2 regions of the Dorea sp. 210702-DFI.3.17 genome follow, and region 1 is predicted to be linked to the other one. Evidence: a T-box and tRNA genes for the amino acid it is inferred to sense, from the RefSeq annotation. Region 1 holds a T-box; the other holds one or more tRNA genes.
What was found. The T-box of region 1 lies ahead of LI149_RS04370 (valine--tRNA ligase). A T-box ahead of a tRNA ligase gene usually reads a tRNA of that ligase, here a tRNA-Val.
Positions count from the first base shown of each region.

Region 2: it has a tRNA-Val gene. The T-box ahead of LI149_RS04370 (valine--tRNA ligase) is inferred to sense a tRNA for this amino acid. The anticodon was not compared.

Region 1 is NZ_JAJCNB010000003.1:92,975-101,095, forward strand. Features, by position in the region: gene LI149_RS04370 (valine--tRNA ligase) at 1-2,130, opposite strand, end outside; T-box leader at 2,343-2,569, opposite strand; gene LI149_RS04375 (hypothetical protein) at 2,930-3,160, opposite strand; gene LI149_RS04380 (AEC family transporter) at 3,124-4,068, opposite strand; gene LI149_RS04385 (protein-ADP-ribose hydrolase) at 4,130-4,933, opposite strand; gene LI149_RS04390 (DNA-deoxyinosine glycosylase) at 5,210-5,707, opposite strand; gene LI149_RS04395 (phosphate ABC transporter substrate-binding protein) at 6,187-7,119, shown strand; gene pstC (phosphate ABC transporter permease subunit PstC) at 7,292-8,121, shown strand, end outside.
Region 2 is NZ_JAJCNB010000001.1:366,277-374,397, reverse strand. Features, by position in the region: gene LI149_RS01860 (hypothetical protein) at 1-239, shown strand, start outside; gene LI149_RS15410 (hypothetical protein) at 236-367, shown strand; gene LI149_RS01855 (APC family permease) at 379-1,761, shown strand; gene ftsH (ATP-dependent zinc metalloprotease FtsH) at 1,899-3,716, shown strand; tRNA gene LI149_RS01845 (tRNA-Met) at 3,987-4,060, shown strand; cyclic di-GMP riboswitch class I at 4,160-4,235, shown strand; partial or broken gene LI149_RS01840 (carbohydrate ABC transporter substrate-binding protein) at 4,378-4,668, shown strand; partial or broken gene LI149_RS01835 (response regulator) at 4,664-5,014, shown strand; gene bilS (flavodoxin family protein BilS) at 5,052-5,555, shown strand; tRNA gene LI149_RS01825 (tRNA-Val) at 5,627-5,699, shown strand; tRNA gene LI149_RS01820 (tRNA-Met) at 5,717-5,790, shown strand; gene ispF (2-C-methyl-D-erythritol 2,4-cyclodiphosphate synthase) at 5,975-6,544, shown strand; gene LI149_RS01810 (GNAT family N-acetyltransferase) at 6,633-7,655, shown strand; gene LI149_RS01805 (hypothetical protein) at 7,642-7,791, shown strand; gene LI149_RS01800 (DUF4234 domain-containing protein) at 7,814-8,121, shown strand, end outside.

The DNA of each region.
Region 1 (8,121 bases):
CATCATCAGTGACTCTTCTTCTGGAACCAGTTTGCTGTAGATTTCCTCTGTAACAAATGGCATGTATGGGTGAAGAAGCTTCAGTGCATCACCAAGAACTTTCTTCAATGTCCAAAGTGCAGCGTTCGCACTCTTCGGATTCTCGTCTGCGTGGTAGATTGCATATTTTGAAAGTTCAATGTACCAGTCACAGAACTCGTCCCAGATAAAGTCATAAATCTTGGAAAGTGCAATTCCAAGCTCGAACTTATCTAAGTTCTCTGTTACATCTTTTACCACATTATTGCATGCAGATAAAATCCAGCGGTCTGCAGGTCCCAGATCCTCTGCCTGTGGCTCTGTGATCTCTTTTCCTTCCATATTCATAAGAATATATCTGGAAGCATTCCATACTTTATTTGCAAAATTACGGCTTGCCTCTACACGTTCGTTGTAGAAACGCATATCATTTCCAGGAGCATTTCCTGTAATCAGTGTCATACGAAGTGCGTCTGCGCCGTACTGATCGATAATATCCAGAGGATCGATACCATTTCCAAGTGATTTACTCATCTTGCGTCCCTGAGAATCGCGAACAAGTCCGTGGATCAGTACTGTGTTAAATGGTGCCTTTCCTGTATGTGCATATCCTGAGAATACCATACGGATAACCCAGAAGAAAATGATGTCGTATCCGGTTACAAGTACATTCGTTGGATAGAAGTAATCAAGATCTTCCGTCTCATGTGGCCAGCCAAGTGTTGAGAATGGCCAAAGCGCAGAACTGAACCATGTATCCAGCGTATCCTCATCCTGTTTAAAATGTGTACAACCACAATGCGGGCATTTTTCCGGTGCTTCGGAAGCCACTACGACTTCTCCACAATCCTGGCAGTAGTACGCCGGGATTCTATGTCCCCACCAGATCTGTCTGGATATGCACCAGTCACGGATATTCTCAAGCCAGTGCAGGTAAATCTTATCAAAACGCTCTGGTACAAACTTAAGCTCACCATTCTTGATTGCCTCAATGGCTGGTTTTGCAAGCTCTTCCATCTTTACGAACCACTGCTGTTTGATCATTGGCTCTACCGTTGTGTGACATCTGTCGTGAGTTCCTACATTATGAGAATGTGGAACAACTTTTACAAGATATCCCTGCTCTTTCAGATCCTCTACCATAGCTTTTCTTGCTTCGTAGCGATCCATGCCTGCATATTTTCCACCATACTTCTCGTTGATCGTAGCATCATCATTCATGATGTTAAGTTCTGGCAGATTGTGACGTTTTCCAACTTCAAAGTCATTAGGGTCATGTGCCGGTGTGATCTTAACAGCACCTGTTCCGAACTCTTTGTCTACATAATAATCTGCAACGATTGGAATCTCACGGTCTGTCAGTGGCAGTTTACACATCTTTCCAACGATATCTTTATATCTCTCATCATCCGGGTGAACTGCAATTGCAGTATCTCCCAGAAGAGTCTCCGGACGTGTTGTTGCAATCTCAAGGAAACGGTCTGTTCCTACAATTGGGTACTTAATGTGCCAGAAGAATCCGTCCTGCTCTTCATGCTCTACCTCGGCATCAGACAGGGAAGTCTTACATACCGGACACCAGTTGATGATTCTGGATCCTCTGTAAATGAATCCTTTTTTATGAAGGTTTAGGAATACTTTCTCAACTGCTTCAGAACATCCCTCGTCCATTGTGAAACGCTCTCTGTCCCAGTCACAGGAAACACCCATCTTTTTAAGCTGTGATGTGATAGTTCCGCCATATTCTTCTTTCCACTGCCATGTTCTCTCTAAGAATTTCTCACGGCCAAGTTCTTTTTTATCAATACCTTCGTCTTTTAACTGATTGGTAACCTTTACTTCTGTAGAAATAGCCGCATGGTCTGTTCCCGGAATCCACAGTGCATTGTATCCCTGCATTCTCTTGTAGCGGATCAGGATATCCTGCATCGTGTTGTCAAGAGCATGTCCCATGTGAAGCTTACCGGTAATATTCGGTGGCGGCATTACGATTGTAAATGGTTTCTTACTTCTGTCCACTTCTGCGTGGAAATACTTATTTTCGCACCACTTTTGGTACAGTTTGTCTTCAATCTCTTTCGGATTGTAAGTTTTCTCCAAATTCTGACTCATAGTCTCCTCCTCAAATACGTGTTTCCTGGTTCATGTTTTCACACATTTTTCACATTTCAGGGCAAAATATAGAATGTGCCCCAGCACATTCTGGCGCCTGCGGTGGTCGCTTGCGGTACCATCATTGTACGCCGCAGTGCGCATCCTGCCGGAGGCTTTTTTATAATTAGAAAATGCATTTCTTAATTATAAAAAAAACGCCCTTTATTCTCACAAAGGGCGATTGATTCGCGGTACCACCTTTATTATATAGAAGAAACTCCTCTATACATCTCATCCTATTCTTTAACGGGAACGACTCCGGGACCGCCTACTGTGACTTCAGCGTTCCTGCTCCAAAGCTACCTTCTGCATCTCTATTCTCAAGTGCCTCGCAGCCAATGGGCATCTCTCTCTGTCAGAACGACCTATGCATACTCCTCTTTTTCAACGCATTTAACTGGTTTATCAACCATGAAACTACAAAATATCATAGCCACAGAAGTCCTGTTTGTCAAGGTTTTTAGGGAATTTTCAGAAAACCTTAAGAGACCGCATCAAAAGGGGATCTCGAAAGCTGAGTGATTTTCTATTGTTGCTGCGCCGCTTATCTCTGTGAGATTATGCAAACTCGCTGATGGCTCAGACAGTGCATAATCTCACAGGCTATGCTCGCACCAATTTCGAAAATAACTCCATGCTTTCTTGAGACCCTTTTGATGCTTTTGTATTGTGATATCCACTACTGTATAGGAAATCTGTTATTTTTCAGTAGATATATTATGCAATCGCTTCCATTATTACCTGTTATACAATTACTTTATAGTTCGGCATCTCTCTCTTCTCCGTCATAAGTTGTCAGTTTAATAGGAGTATCTTCTGTGACATCTGCGTGTATTCCTACGGTGTACTCTATATTTTCTTTGAGTTGTTTTAAGCAGGTAGAACCGCCTGCCGGGATTGTTTCTGTCCGTTCTTCTTCGCCGTTATAATGAGAGAAATTAAGCTTCTTTATTACACGATTCCTAAAGTTTTCAATATATACAGCCACCCGGTCAATGTGAATGCACTGAACATAGTGGTAAGCATTACTGTACTGGCAGTAAGGACACCTTCATGTCCCATATTTTTTGCCATAACATAACTACTTACAGTCGTCGCAGATCCGAGCATAACAAGGATTGCAACGATTTCTTCATTCTTAAATCCCAGCCCGACTGCAATTGGCAGAAAGACTGCCGCAAATCCGACAAGCTTCATAACAGCCGCCACAATAGATGGTTTGGCTTTCGCGGAAGCTTTGTGGATATCAAAGGTCGCTCCCATTGCCATAAGTCCCATCGGAGTTGCCATGTTTCCAATACTTGTCACCGTCTTCGCCGGGATTCCGGAAAATGGAAGACGGCATGCCGACCATAGAAGTCCAACCACAATTCCAATAATAATCGGGTTGGTAATAATTCCTTTTAAAGTTTTCTTTAGTACCGCTTTATCAATCTTGCTCTGTCCCGGTTTGAAAAAGGACAGCACAACAACCGCCATAATATTATAAAGCGGAACACTGCCGATGATCATGACTGGCGCCATACCCGCATTTCCATAAATATTTTGGATAAATGCAATACCAAGAAGCGCCGCGCTGCTTCGATAAGAAGCCTGAATAAATTCCCCACGGATAGACTTATCCTTCCAAAGACAGGAAATTCCCGCTGAAATTATAATGCAGATCAAGGTTACAATAAAACAGAATATAACAAATTTTACATTCCAGACTTCCGAAAAATCTACTGTCGCAAGATCCCCGAATAATAATAACGGCAACGGCACTTTAAATACGAATTTATTCATTTTCGAGGCAAACTCCTCATCCATCCAGCCTATATGACGAAAAAAAAGTCCCAGGATCATCATTAAGAATATGGGACCTGTCGCATTTAAACAAAAAAATAAATTATCCATCTACAACCTCCAGATAAAATCCAATTGGGGACGGGGTTTTTTCAGAAAAACCCCGGTACCGCTAACAAAAAAGTTTCTTGTATATATTAAAATCTTGCTCTTTGAACACGTTAAAGATCACACGTTCGATGCTAGTTTTTGTTAAAAACCGGTCAACCGTGTCTACTGCGATTTCTGCTGCCAGTTTATTGGGAAAATGGAATTCTCCGGTTGAGATACAACAAAATGCTATGGATTTTAAACTTGATTTTTCTGCCACTTTCAGGCAGTTGAGATAGCAGTCTTTTAGCTGCTCTTTTTGTTTTTCTGTTACTGCCAGTCCGACAATTGGTCCTACTGTATGTATGACATGTTTAGCCGGAAGGTTGTAGCCTTTTGTAATCTTTGCTTTTCCTATCGGTTCTTCGTGTCCTTGTTCTGCCATGATTTCTGCACATTCATTACGAAGCTGAATTCCTGCCGCCGAGTGAATGGCGTTGTCGATGCAGCCATGACATGGTACAAAACAGCCGAGAAGCTGACTGTTCGCTGCATTTACTATTGCATCTACGCCTAGTCTTGTAATGTCACCGCGCCACAGGGAAATGCGGTCACTGTTCTTGATCTCTGAGCATGGATATTCCTGCTCGATCACCGGAATATCGTTGCATGTCACGATTCCTTTTTCCTTTGCTTCTTCCTGTAAAAGTTCATCTTGCAATTTTTCATATTCTGCTGATGCATGTCCCGGATAACGAACATTCATGAGGCTTCGAAGAAGACGCCTTTGTTCTCCCTCATCGATTGGATCCGGAATACTGGCATAGCCTTGATTTTCCTGTTTCAGATATTGTATTAACGTGCTGACTTTTTGCTCACGTGTCATAAGCTTCCTCCTGTTAAAATAAATATTCAAACTCCTAATTCTAAATCTACCTTAGCCTGTTTATCTCAGTCGAGAAGACTCCCACCTCTTCAGGTGATAAGTAATAGCAAATTTGTCTCAGTGGGAGTTAGGTCTCCGACTGAGATAAACGCTCCGCGAGGATGCGCAGTGATTCTGATAGGAATATGTCAGCTTCTCTGACCAGAATCACGCGCCAAGTCTCACGGATGTTCGACTTGAATAGTAAGTTTTCATTTTGTACCTATATATAATTATCTATCTAATGTATTCTTGTATCACTGAATAAGCCTCATATAGTTCTTCGTAGCTTACCCGACAGTTCGCAGGGCTTGTGGAAGGCAGGCAGATGATTTCAATGCCCGTATCTTTGTAGCAATAGCGTCTGTACAGTTGTGCTGCTTTTTGGCCTGTTGCAAAGATTGCCTGTATTGGTGCTTCTTTTAGGATAAGATTCATGTCATTTGGTTTTGGATTACGGATGCTGCTGTCATCTGCTCCCCGAATCTCGCAGCCTGCCAGTACATCCCATACTGCGATATGATTGCGCAAGGCAAATGTGATTTTATCTTTCTTAGTCTCCGGCACTTCCTCTCCACATACATCTGACAATACTTTCCAGAACCGGTTTCTTGGATGCCCGTAATAAAATCCTACTTCCCGGGATTTTGGGGATGGCATTGTTCCAAGCATCAAAACTTTAGATTCTTTATTATAAATTGGTTTAAATTCATGTGTTACATGTTCTACTTCCATAATCCAACTCCATTTACGCATACTCTGACATTTTTGCTGCGAGGTGCGCGTCATGCAATTGCATGACATACTTCTATTGCGCACCTCTGTAAATCTACGTTTTTTCGTCCCTAATCATAGCATAATTTCTTGTACCAGTCACTCTGTTTTCCTTTTTTATCCATATGTTACTTGTATGTTGTTTGTTTTTTCGTCTGCATGATTTGTATTAACAATTTATTCACATTTCGTTTCATCGGCTTGTCATAAATACACTTACTTTGAGTTCTTTATCTATATTTTTTATTAATTTTTCTTTATTTTAGAATGTATTAATAGAAAATATCCAACATTTTTTCTCATATTTTCTATTAATTCTACATTTCAATCGGTTTTATCTATAATATATATTTATTATTAAATTTATCTATTTGTAAAGTTTTTGTAAACAAGCTATAATATCCACGTAAACTTTAAAAAGTAATCGGGAGGTATTTCTAATGAAAAAGAAAGTATTATCAATTCTCCTTACAGCCGCTATGGTAATGTCCATGGCTGTAGGATGCGGCTCTAACAAATCAGCGTCCACAGACGCAAAAGACGACACAAAAACAGAGGCATCTGCTGATGGGGAAAGCAACCAGATTCTGTTCAATGGTTCTTCTACACTGGCACCGGTTATTACTTCTATCGCAACGAATTTCTTCGATACATATGGAACATGGAAAGCTTATGATTCCTCTCTTCCAGATGAAGATATTGCAATTTATGTTTCCGCAGGTGGTTCCGGACAAGGAACAAAAGCTGTTATCGATGGTACATCTACTTTCGGTATGGTAGCAAGAAGTGTAAAAGATGAAGAGAAAAAGGCGATCAAAGACGAGAAAGAATATCAGGTTGGTATCGATGCTCTTACAATCGCTGTAAACCCTGAGAACCCTGTAACTAAAATTATTGATGACCTTTCTACAGAGCAGATTGTAAGCCTGTTCTCCGGTGAATATAAAACATGGAAAGATCTTGATGCTTCTCTTCCAGATGAGGAAGTCGTAGTTATCACTCGTGACATTAACGGTGGTGCCCACGAAGTATTCCAGAAGAACATCATGGGTGATACAGAAGTGAAATCTGATGCCATCCAGGCTTCTTCCATGGGTGAACTTGTTCAGGATATCATCGACAATCCATATGCAATCGGTTATGCATCATTCGGTGTTGCTAACCAGAATGCTGGAAAAGTTGTTACTATGAAAGTAAATGGTGTTGAGCCTACAAAAGAGAATATCATCAATGGTTCTTACATCATTCAGAGACCTCTGCTGTTAGTTGGTTCCGGTGAACCTACAGCTGTTCAGCAGGCATTCTTAGACGTAGTTCTTGGAGACGAAGGTCAGAAAACTGTAGAAGATATGGGATTCATTCCTATGAACTAAAACTTTTATTTCAATCCAAAGAGGGTGTGTCACATGCACACCCTCTTCTTTATATATGAATGTCTCTTGCATAACACGCATTGTAGCTTATAATGAAAATGTTACATGTATCGGTCACAGGCGTTTTAATATGCCAAGGTCTATTCTCTATACAAATTAGAAAGGACATCTTATGTTAAGAAAACTACCAGATAAAATCAGCAGATTCCTTATTTACCTCACTGCGTTTGGAGTTAGCGCACTGATGGCTATTATGCTGATCCATATCATAAAAGAAAGTATTCCCGCTTTTTCAGAACTGGGAATAAAAATGTTTCTCCCTTCTACGGAATGGCGGCCTGTCAGTGCAAACCCACAATTTGGACTACTGCCTGCAATTACAGGAACTTTATACGTATCGTTCATTGCAGTAGTCCTGGCTCTGATTTTCGGCGTTGCCTGCGCATGCTTTCTGAATTTTTATCTTCCAGAAAAAATAGCCGCTGTCTTTCTGGCTTTTATCGACCTGGTTGCCGGAATTCCTTCCGTGATCTTTGGATTTATCGGACTTACTGTCCTGGTAAAAAGTTTTGCCACACAATTTCATATGGCAGCCGGACAATGTATTCTCGCTGCCGGGATTGTACTGGCAATCATGCTGCTGCCATTCGTTATCTCGACCTGTCACGAATCTATTCGCGTTGCACGTACACAATATGAAATGACAGCACTTGCACTCGGCTTTTCCCGGGAAATAACTCTGGTCAAAATCATTTTTCCGGCAATCCGCCCAGGCATCGTTGCCGGAGCTATGATGGCTTTCGGGCGTGCACTTGGCGAAACTATGGCAGTTATGATGGTCATTGGAAATTCTCCGATCTTCCCGAAACTTCTCGGTCGTGGGCAGACCTTGCCTTCCCTGACTGCACTGGAAATGGGAAGTATCGAGTACGGCAGTCTCCATCTGTCCGCACTTTATGTTGCAAATGTTGTGTTACTGGTTATTTTGCTGGCCGTACTGGG
Region 2 (8,121 bases), on a different contig from region 1:
TGATAGATGTGTTTTTCGTAATGATCCTATGCTTTGTGGTTTTGCTTGTGACGATGCTTTTTCAAAATCTTGCAGGTGTCAAGGAGGCAGGAAAAGCATATGTGATCCAGGCATCTACACTGGTGCCGGTTGTAGTTGCGCTGGCAGCATATGTAACATTTCTTGTGAAAAGAAGCAAAAAAGATTTAAAGGAAATTATTGAACTGGAATATAGCGAAAAGGAGCAGGAACAGGTATGAGCATATGGACAATTATAAATATTGCAGCATGGGTATTATGTGCAGTATTTCTTTATTTGATCTTGAGTGATCTGATAAAAGTGGAAAAAAGGAACAGAGAAGAGAAAAAGCTTGAAAAGAAAGACTAAGAGGCATACTTATGGAGAAAGAAAAGACAAATGAAAAGAGTCAGGGACTTTCGAAAGTTCTCGGACCAATTCATATCTGGGCTCTTGGAGTAGGAATTGTACTTGTTGGAGAGTTCATGGGATGGAATTTTACGGTCGCAAAAGGAGGATCGATTGGTTCTGTTATTGCACTTTGGACGGTAGCCATGCTTTATGTCATGATCGTGATGATGAATACGGAGATGGGTTCGGTCATGCCGGAGGCAGGCGGACAGTATACAATGGCGAAATATATGCTTGGACCTTTAGCTGCATTTAACGTAGGGCTGATGCTTGTGCTGGAATATGCAATGTTGGAAGCAGCCGATGTTCTGGTCGTCGGACAGATACTTGAATCATTGAACCCGAATGTAAAAGCACTGCCATTTATCATATTAAGTCTGCTTGTGCTGACATATATGAATTACCGTGGTGTCTATGCAACCTTGACCCTGAATTTTGTGATTACGGCAGTTGCATTTGTGACGATATTTATTTTATTATTTTCAACAAGTTTTTATGATCCACAGCTGACTTTGATTAATTTGAAAAAAATGACAGATGGACTTCCATATGGTTATCTTGGAATTATTGCAGCCATGCAGTTTGCAGTCTGGTTTTTCCTGGGAATCGAAGGAGGAGCACTGGCGGCAGAAGAATGCAGGTCTACCAGCAGAGCTCTGCCACTGGGAACTATGATAGGTTTGTCCGTGCTGCTGATTGGTGCTACTACAACATGGTTTGTGTGCTCAGGTCTTGTCCCGGCAGAAAAGCTTGGTGAGTCTGCATATCCGTTGTATGACGCGGCACTGGCAACTGGAAAATTATATGTTATCATTGCATTGTTTGTTGGTACGATTATGGCGTGTCTGGCTTCAGCAAATGGCTGCATTAACGATGCAAGCAGAGCTTGGTTTGCAATGTCAAGAGATGGGCTGATCCCGCCGATATTTGCAAAGACACATCCGAAATATAAGACACCGTACCGGGCAACTGTATTTTTACTGCCGATATCTATGGCATTTGCATTTACAGGAATGTTGGATCAGGTTGTTACATTTTCTATATTTTCAGCGTTGATGGTATATGTGCTGACAGTGATCATGATGTTCCGGTTCCGGAAAATGTATCCCCTTGGAACGATTGAGCGTGGATATGTTGCACCAATCCATCCGGTACCTGCATTGATCGCAGCAGTGTTGATCGGTATGACGCTGCTGGGTATGTATCTGGGTTATTGGATTAATATACTAGGCGGAGTTGCATTTTATTTCCTGGCATCTGTCTGGTTCTTGAAAAGGAGACTGAAGTTTATAGATAAATCACAGTTCTTAAAAGCCGGTACTCAGAAGTGGCCGAAACCGAAGGAATTATAATTGGAAGATTGTACTTTAATATTTTTATTTTACGAAATTCATACAATTTTTATAATATAAAACTGGAATAATCAGACAAAAACTGTTACCATATAAAAGAAAATTGAATTCGATATTGAAAGAATGGAGGAATGATTATGGAACAGGTGAAACGGCCGAAAAAACCGTTGATGTTTTATTATACGATTGTGCTGATTATCCTGATATTATTTAACATTATTGCGATGCCTTACATAAAGGAAAAGCAGATTAAAGATGTAGATTATGGAACATTTATCTCTATGACCGAGAAAAAGGAGATAAAAAAAGTAGAATTGCAGCAACAGGATAATACAATCTTATTTACAGGAAAAGACGGGAAGACCATTTACAAAACGGCGATGGTCAATGATCCGGATCTGACGAAACGATTATATGAAGCGGATGTTTCTTTTTACGGAGAAGAAATTGATCAGTCATCTCCGATTCTGGTTAATATTTTATCCTGGGTGCTTCCAATCTTGTTTTTTGTGGCATTGGGAGAATACATGTCCAGAAAATTGATGAAGCGGGCCGGTGGAAAAAACGCCATGTCTTTCGGAATGGGAAAAAGCAGTGCGAAGATTTATGTGAAATCATCCGAGGGAATCCGTTTCCGTGATGTTGCAGGTGAAGATGAGGCGAAAGAGAATTTAAGCGAGATTGTAGAATATCTTCATAACCCGGCCAGATATAAAGAAATCGGAGCTTCGATGCCGAAAGGAATTCTTCTTGTAGGACCTCCGGGAACAGGTAAGACGATGCTTGCAAAAGCAGTTGCCGGTGAGGCAAATGTTCCATTTTTCTCCATGTCCGGTTCTGAATTTGTAGAGATGTTCGTTGGTATGGGTGCATCAAAGGTGCGTGATCTGTTCCAGCAGGCAAAAGAAAAAGCACCATGTATTGTGTTTATTGATGAGATAGATGCAATCGGTAAGAAGCGGGACGGACAGATAGGTGGAAATGATGAACGTGAGCAGACCTTGAATCAGTTGTTGACAGAGATGGACGGATTCGAAGACAACACGGGCGTGATCATTCTTGCGGCAACGAACCGTCCAGAATCCCTGGATCCGGCTCTTTTAAGACCGGGACGGTTCGACAGACGTGTGCCGGTAGAACTTCCTGATCTGAAAGGAAGAGAAGATATCCTGAAGGTTCATGCAAAGAAAATAAAAGTTGGTGATAATGTAGATTATAATAAAGTGGCACGTATGGCTTCCGGAGCTTCTGGAGCGGAACTTGCTAATATTGTAAATGAAGCAGCGCTTCGTGCAGTTCGTGACAACCGTAAATTTGTAACGCAGGAAGATCTGGAGGAGAGTATTGAGGTTGTTATCGCCGGATATCAGAAGAAAAATGCAATACTGACAGATAAAGAAAAGCGTATTGTGGCATATCATGAAATCGGGCATGCACTTGTGGCTGCAAAGCAGACAAATTCTGCACCGGTTCAGAAGATTACCATTGTTCCCAGAACGTCGGGGGCTCTTGGCTATACGATGCAGGTCGAGGAAGGCAATCATTATCTGATGACAAAAGAAGAAATCCTGAATAAGATCGCGACTCTTACAGGAGGAAGGGCAGCGGAAGAAATTGTGTTTGGTTCAGTCACGACGGGAGCTTCCAATGATATTGAACAGGCAACCAAGCTTGCAAGGGCTATGATCACAAGATATGGAATGACGTGTGATTTTGATATGGTTGCAATGGAAGTGCAGACGAATCAGTATCTAGGAGGAGATTCTTCCCTGACCTGTTCGGCAGAGACGCAGACAAAGATTGATGAGAAGGTTGTGGAAGTTGTTCGAAGTGAACATGAAAAAGCAGCTGGAATATTGATGGAGAACAGAGAAAAACTGGACGATCTGGCAAGGTATCTGTATGAGAAAGAAACGATTACAGGAGAAGAATTCATGAATATTTTAAACGCCTGATCAGGAAGAGGAGTGAATACACTCAGCGAGAATGTGCAGGAGTTCGGGAAAATGTATCTATGAGGTAAAACCGGATTCCACGCACAGACTCGCTTTTTTCTTTTGAGTATCTATTGGAACACAGGTATTTACTGATGCGAGGGACGAAATAAAAGATGAAATTTTTGCAAATGTAGAAAAAATTGAAAAATTTAAAAAAAGTTGTTGACGAAAGTAGAATCTTATTGTAAACTTAGGAAGCTGGTTCAAGAGAGCAGCGAATATAAATATGGCGGGATAGCTCAGTTGGCTAGAGCACGCGGTTCATACCCGCGGTGTCGCTGGTTCAAATCCAGTTCCCGCTACTTGGAAAGAGAATTCACATTGTGAGTTCTTTTTTTTCTTTTTATACTTTGCCATAGAAAAATATAGACATGAGAAAATAAGAAGTGCTATAATTAAAATAATATTTTGGGCAAAACAGACGAAAGTCTGCGACGCAAAGCTATAGGACCTGTAAAATGGTAGCCAGTTGTAAAAAAAGGATGTACACTGTCTATTTTAGATGGTGTTTTTTTATAAAATCTGTTGATACGAAACTATTAGTAAAGATAATTCATGAATTCATGAATTAGTGGAAAACAATTTTACAAGGGGGGAGCATATTGAAAAAGAAAAAATGGAACAGCTTCCGAATATCAATGTTGAATTTGTAGTAGGCAATAATGACCTGGATTTCTACAAGTTTCTTAAGGAAAACGGTGGATTGCCGGATATTATAACCTGCTGTTGTTTTTCACTTCACGATGCAAGTCCTCTGAAAAACAGTCTGATGGATCTTTCTACAACCAACGTGGCAGGTGCTGTCTATGACACATATCTTAATAATTTTATGAATGAAGATGGAAGCGTAAACTGGCTTCCGGTGTGTGCGGATGCGCATGGCTTTGTAGTGAACAAAGACCTTTTTGAACAGTGAAATTGCGGTGGAGATCCTTAATGAATATGGCTTTCTGGTTGATACAGCAGAAGATGGAGCAGAGGCAGTGGAGAAGGTTAAGAATTCAACAGCAGCTGGTTATGATCTGGTGCTGATGGATGTGCAGATGCCTGTGATGAATGGATATGAGGCAACAAAGCAGATCCGCGCACTGGAGGATCCAAAACTGGCGGGAATTACAATTCTTGCCATGACTGCCAATGCTTTTGAGGAAGATAGAAAGAAAGCACTGGAATGTGGTATGGATGGATTTTTATCCAAGCCAATTGTTATTAAAGATTTGATTGATGCGTTACAACATAATCTGGAGAGAGTTTAGCACAGCAAAAATCAAACAAAGAAGGAGACGATGAGATATGGAACAAGAAAATTATTCAATCGTATTCAGTAGTTCAACTGGTAATACAAAGAAGCTGGCTGATGCAGTCTATGAAATATTGCCAAAAGATAAGTGCGATTATTTTGGGGAGAATGATTCAAAGATCCCTCCATCCGATTTGTTGTATATCGGATTTTGGACTGACAAAGGGAGCGCGGATACCAAGACATTAGAATTATTAGCGAAACTAAAAAACAAGAAGATTTTTCTGTTTGGAACGGCTGGGTTCGGTGGAAGTGATGTATATTTTGAAAAGATTCTCGGACAAGTCAAACAATCCATTGATTCAAGCAATGCTGTTATTGGAGAGTATATGTGCCAGGGAAAAATGCCACAATCTGTGCGTGAACGATATGTAAAGATGAAAGAAAATCCGGAACATCCAGCGAATCTTGATATGTTGATCGCAAATTTTGACTGTGCATTGTCACATCCTGATATGGACGATCTGGAAAAATTAAAAAAGATAATAAAAAAATAAAAAAAGTTATTGACAATACTCACTATATTGATGTATACTAACGAAGTCGGTTCGAGAGAGCCACAAGATATGGGATCATAGCTCAGCTGGGAGAGCATCTGCCTTACAAGCAGAGGGTCATAGGTTCGAGCCCTATTGGTCCCATATATACCTCAATATATGGCGGGATAGCTCAGTTGGCTAGAGCACGCGGTTCATACCCGCGGTGTCGCTGGTTCAAATCCAGTTCCCGCTACTTGTGTAAGAAAAGGAATTTGCAAAAGCAGATTTCTTTTTTTGTGGTATAAGAAATTGCATTTTCTATTATGCAAAAAAACTCTGGCTATAGTGGCCTTTCGTTGACTCTGAATATTCTCTCATGTATAATAAAAAAAGACATTGACAATGGAGAATGAAAAAAGTTTTGTGGAGGAATTAAAATGCGAGTTGGTTTGGGATACGATGTTCACAAATTAGTAGAAGGAAGAGATCTGATTATCGGAGGTGTCCAGATACCGTATGAGAAAGGTCTTTTGGGACATTCGGATGCGGATGTGCTTCTCCATGCGATTATGGATGCCCTTCTCGGAGCAGCAGCGCTTGGAGATATTGGGAAGCATTTTCCGGATACAGACCCAAAATATAAAGGAATTTCCAGTATAAAGCTTTTGGAGTATGTACGAGAGTTGATTGATGATGAGCTGTATGTGGTTGGAAATATTGATGCGACAATCATTGCACAGCGTCCGAAGATGGCACCTTATATTGAGCAGATGAAAAAAAATGTTGCAGATGCCCTTGCAATTGAAGTAAGTCAGGTGAATATTAAGGCAACTACAGAGGAAGGACTTGGATTTACCGGAAGCGGAGAAGGTATTTCGGCACAGGCAATTGCGTCACTTGAGACGATTGTGAATTACAGTTACGGTGTCGGTCCGGCGGATGTAAGTTCTGGTTGTGCAGGCAGTTGTGGCGGATGTACGGGCTGTAGTGGATGCCAGAATCCGTAGGTATCATAGTTGTGTGCTTTTGAGCCCAACATCTATATAATCTGGAATTATAAAGTAAAATGTACAGTGTGGCTGGAGGAAAGGACATATGAAAATTGAAAAGCTGGAAGTTTCACAGCATTTAGATACGAGAAAGCTTTATGAAGAAGTGTTTTCGGAAGACGAGAAAAGCTTTGTAGATTATTATTATCAGGAGAAGACGAAGGACAACATAATTTATGTTGTTCGGGAAGACGATGATATTCAGGCTATGCTGCATTTAAATCCATATACACTGATGGTCAATGGAATTGAAAAGGAATCTTATTACATTGTGGCAGTTGCAACGAGAAAGGAATACCGTGGCAGAAGGTATATGGCCGGACTTTTAAGAGAGGCTCTTTTGGATATGTACCAGGCCGGTGTAACATTTACTTATCTGATGCCGGCAGTGGAGGCTATTTATCTGCCACATGATTTCCGGACGATGTATGAACAGAATATTGAATATTATGCTCCGGAGGAGAAACTGGCGGAAAGTATTACTGTACAGGCGGCTGAAGACAAAGATTGTGATGAAATTTCAGCCTGGGCACAGAAAGAACTGGCGAGAAAATACCAGGTTTACGCTAAGCGTGATAAGAATTATTATGAACGGTTACTGAAAGAGCTGGCATGTGAAGATGGAAAGCTTATCATCTACAGAAAAGATGGACAGATTGTTGATGTAAGACCATATTATGAAGAATCTAAAGAGATGGAAGAAGTGGAAAAAAAGGAAGCAAAACCGAAGATTATGATTCGGATCGTAGATGTCAGAAGAATGTTGATGTCGTTGAAGTTAAAAAGTCTTATGGCAGTCAGCTTTCAGATTACAGACCCACTGATTCCGGAGAATAACCGTTACGTTACAATGACAGGAACGGAGTTTTCAGGCCTGATGCTTATGGATGGAAAGCCAGAAACCAGTGAAGGTATTCTGCCGGTCAGTGCATTGGGAGAACTTGTCTTTGGTGCAAAAACGGTAGAAGAAATCAGTAAAGAAGAAGGAGTTTCCATGTCGGGACGAATGGCATCGGAGCTTGAAAAGATTATTCCACTTTCCAGGATTTATCTGAATGAAGCAGTTTGATCCAAGTATGCTTTTTCATATTTCTGCAATAGACGAATACAGGAAACTGTGCTATGATAAAAAAGATGGCGCAGTCATCGTAAATATTGGCGGGCAAAGCATTATTTCACAAAAATATTGCCCTGCATATTTATAGATTTACTTAGGAGGAATGAGAAATGAAATTTTGTCACAAATGTGGATCTCAGTGTGAGGACGGAGCAAAGTTCTGTAAACAGTGCGGAGCGGCTTTAGCTGATGTGAATGCGAATCAAAGCCAGCAGACATACGAAGTACCACGACAGGCTCAGTATACAAGTGCAGATACGAATAATAGTCGGAATGCATATGGAAATCAGAATAATTATGGAAACCAGAATCAATATGGCGGCCCGGCAGGCGGCATGAATCAGAGATTCCCGGGAATCCAGGAGAGAAATATTGCGATTGCAGTCATTCTTTCGATTGTAACATGCGGACTCTATGG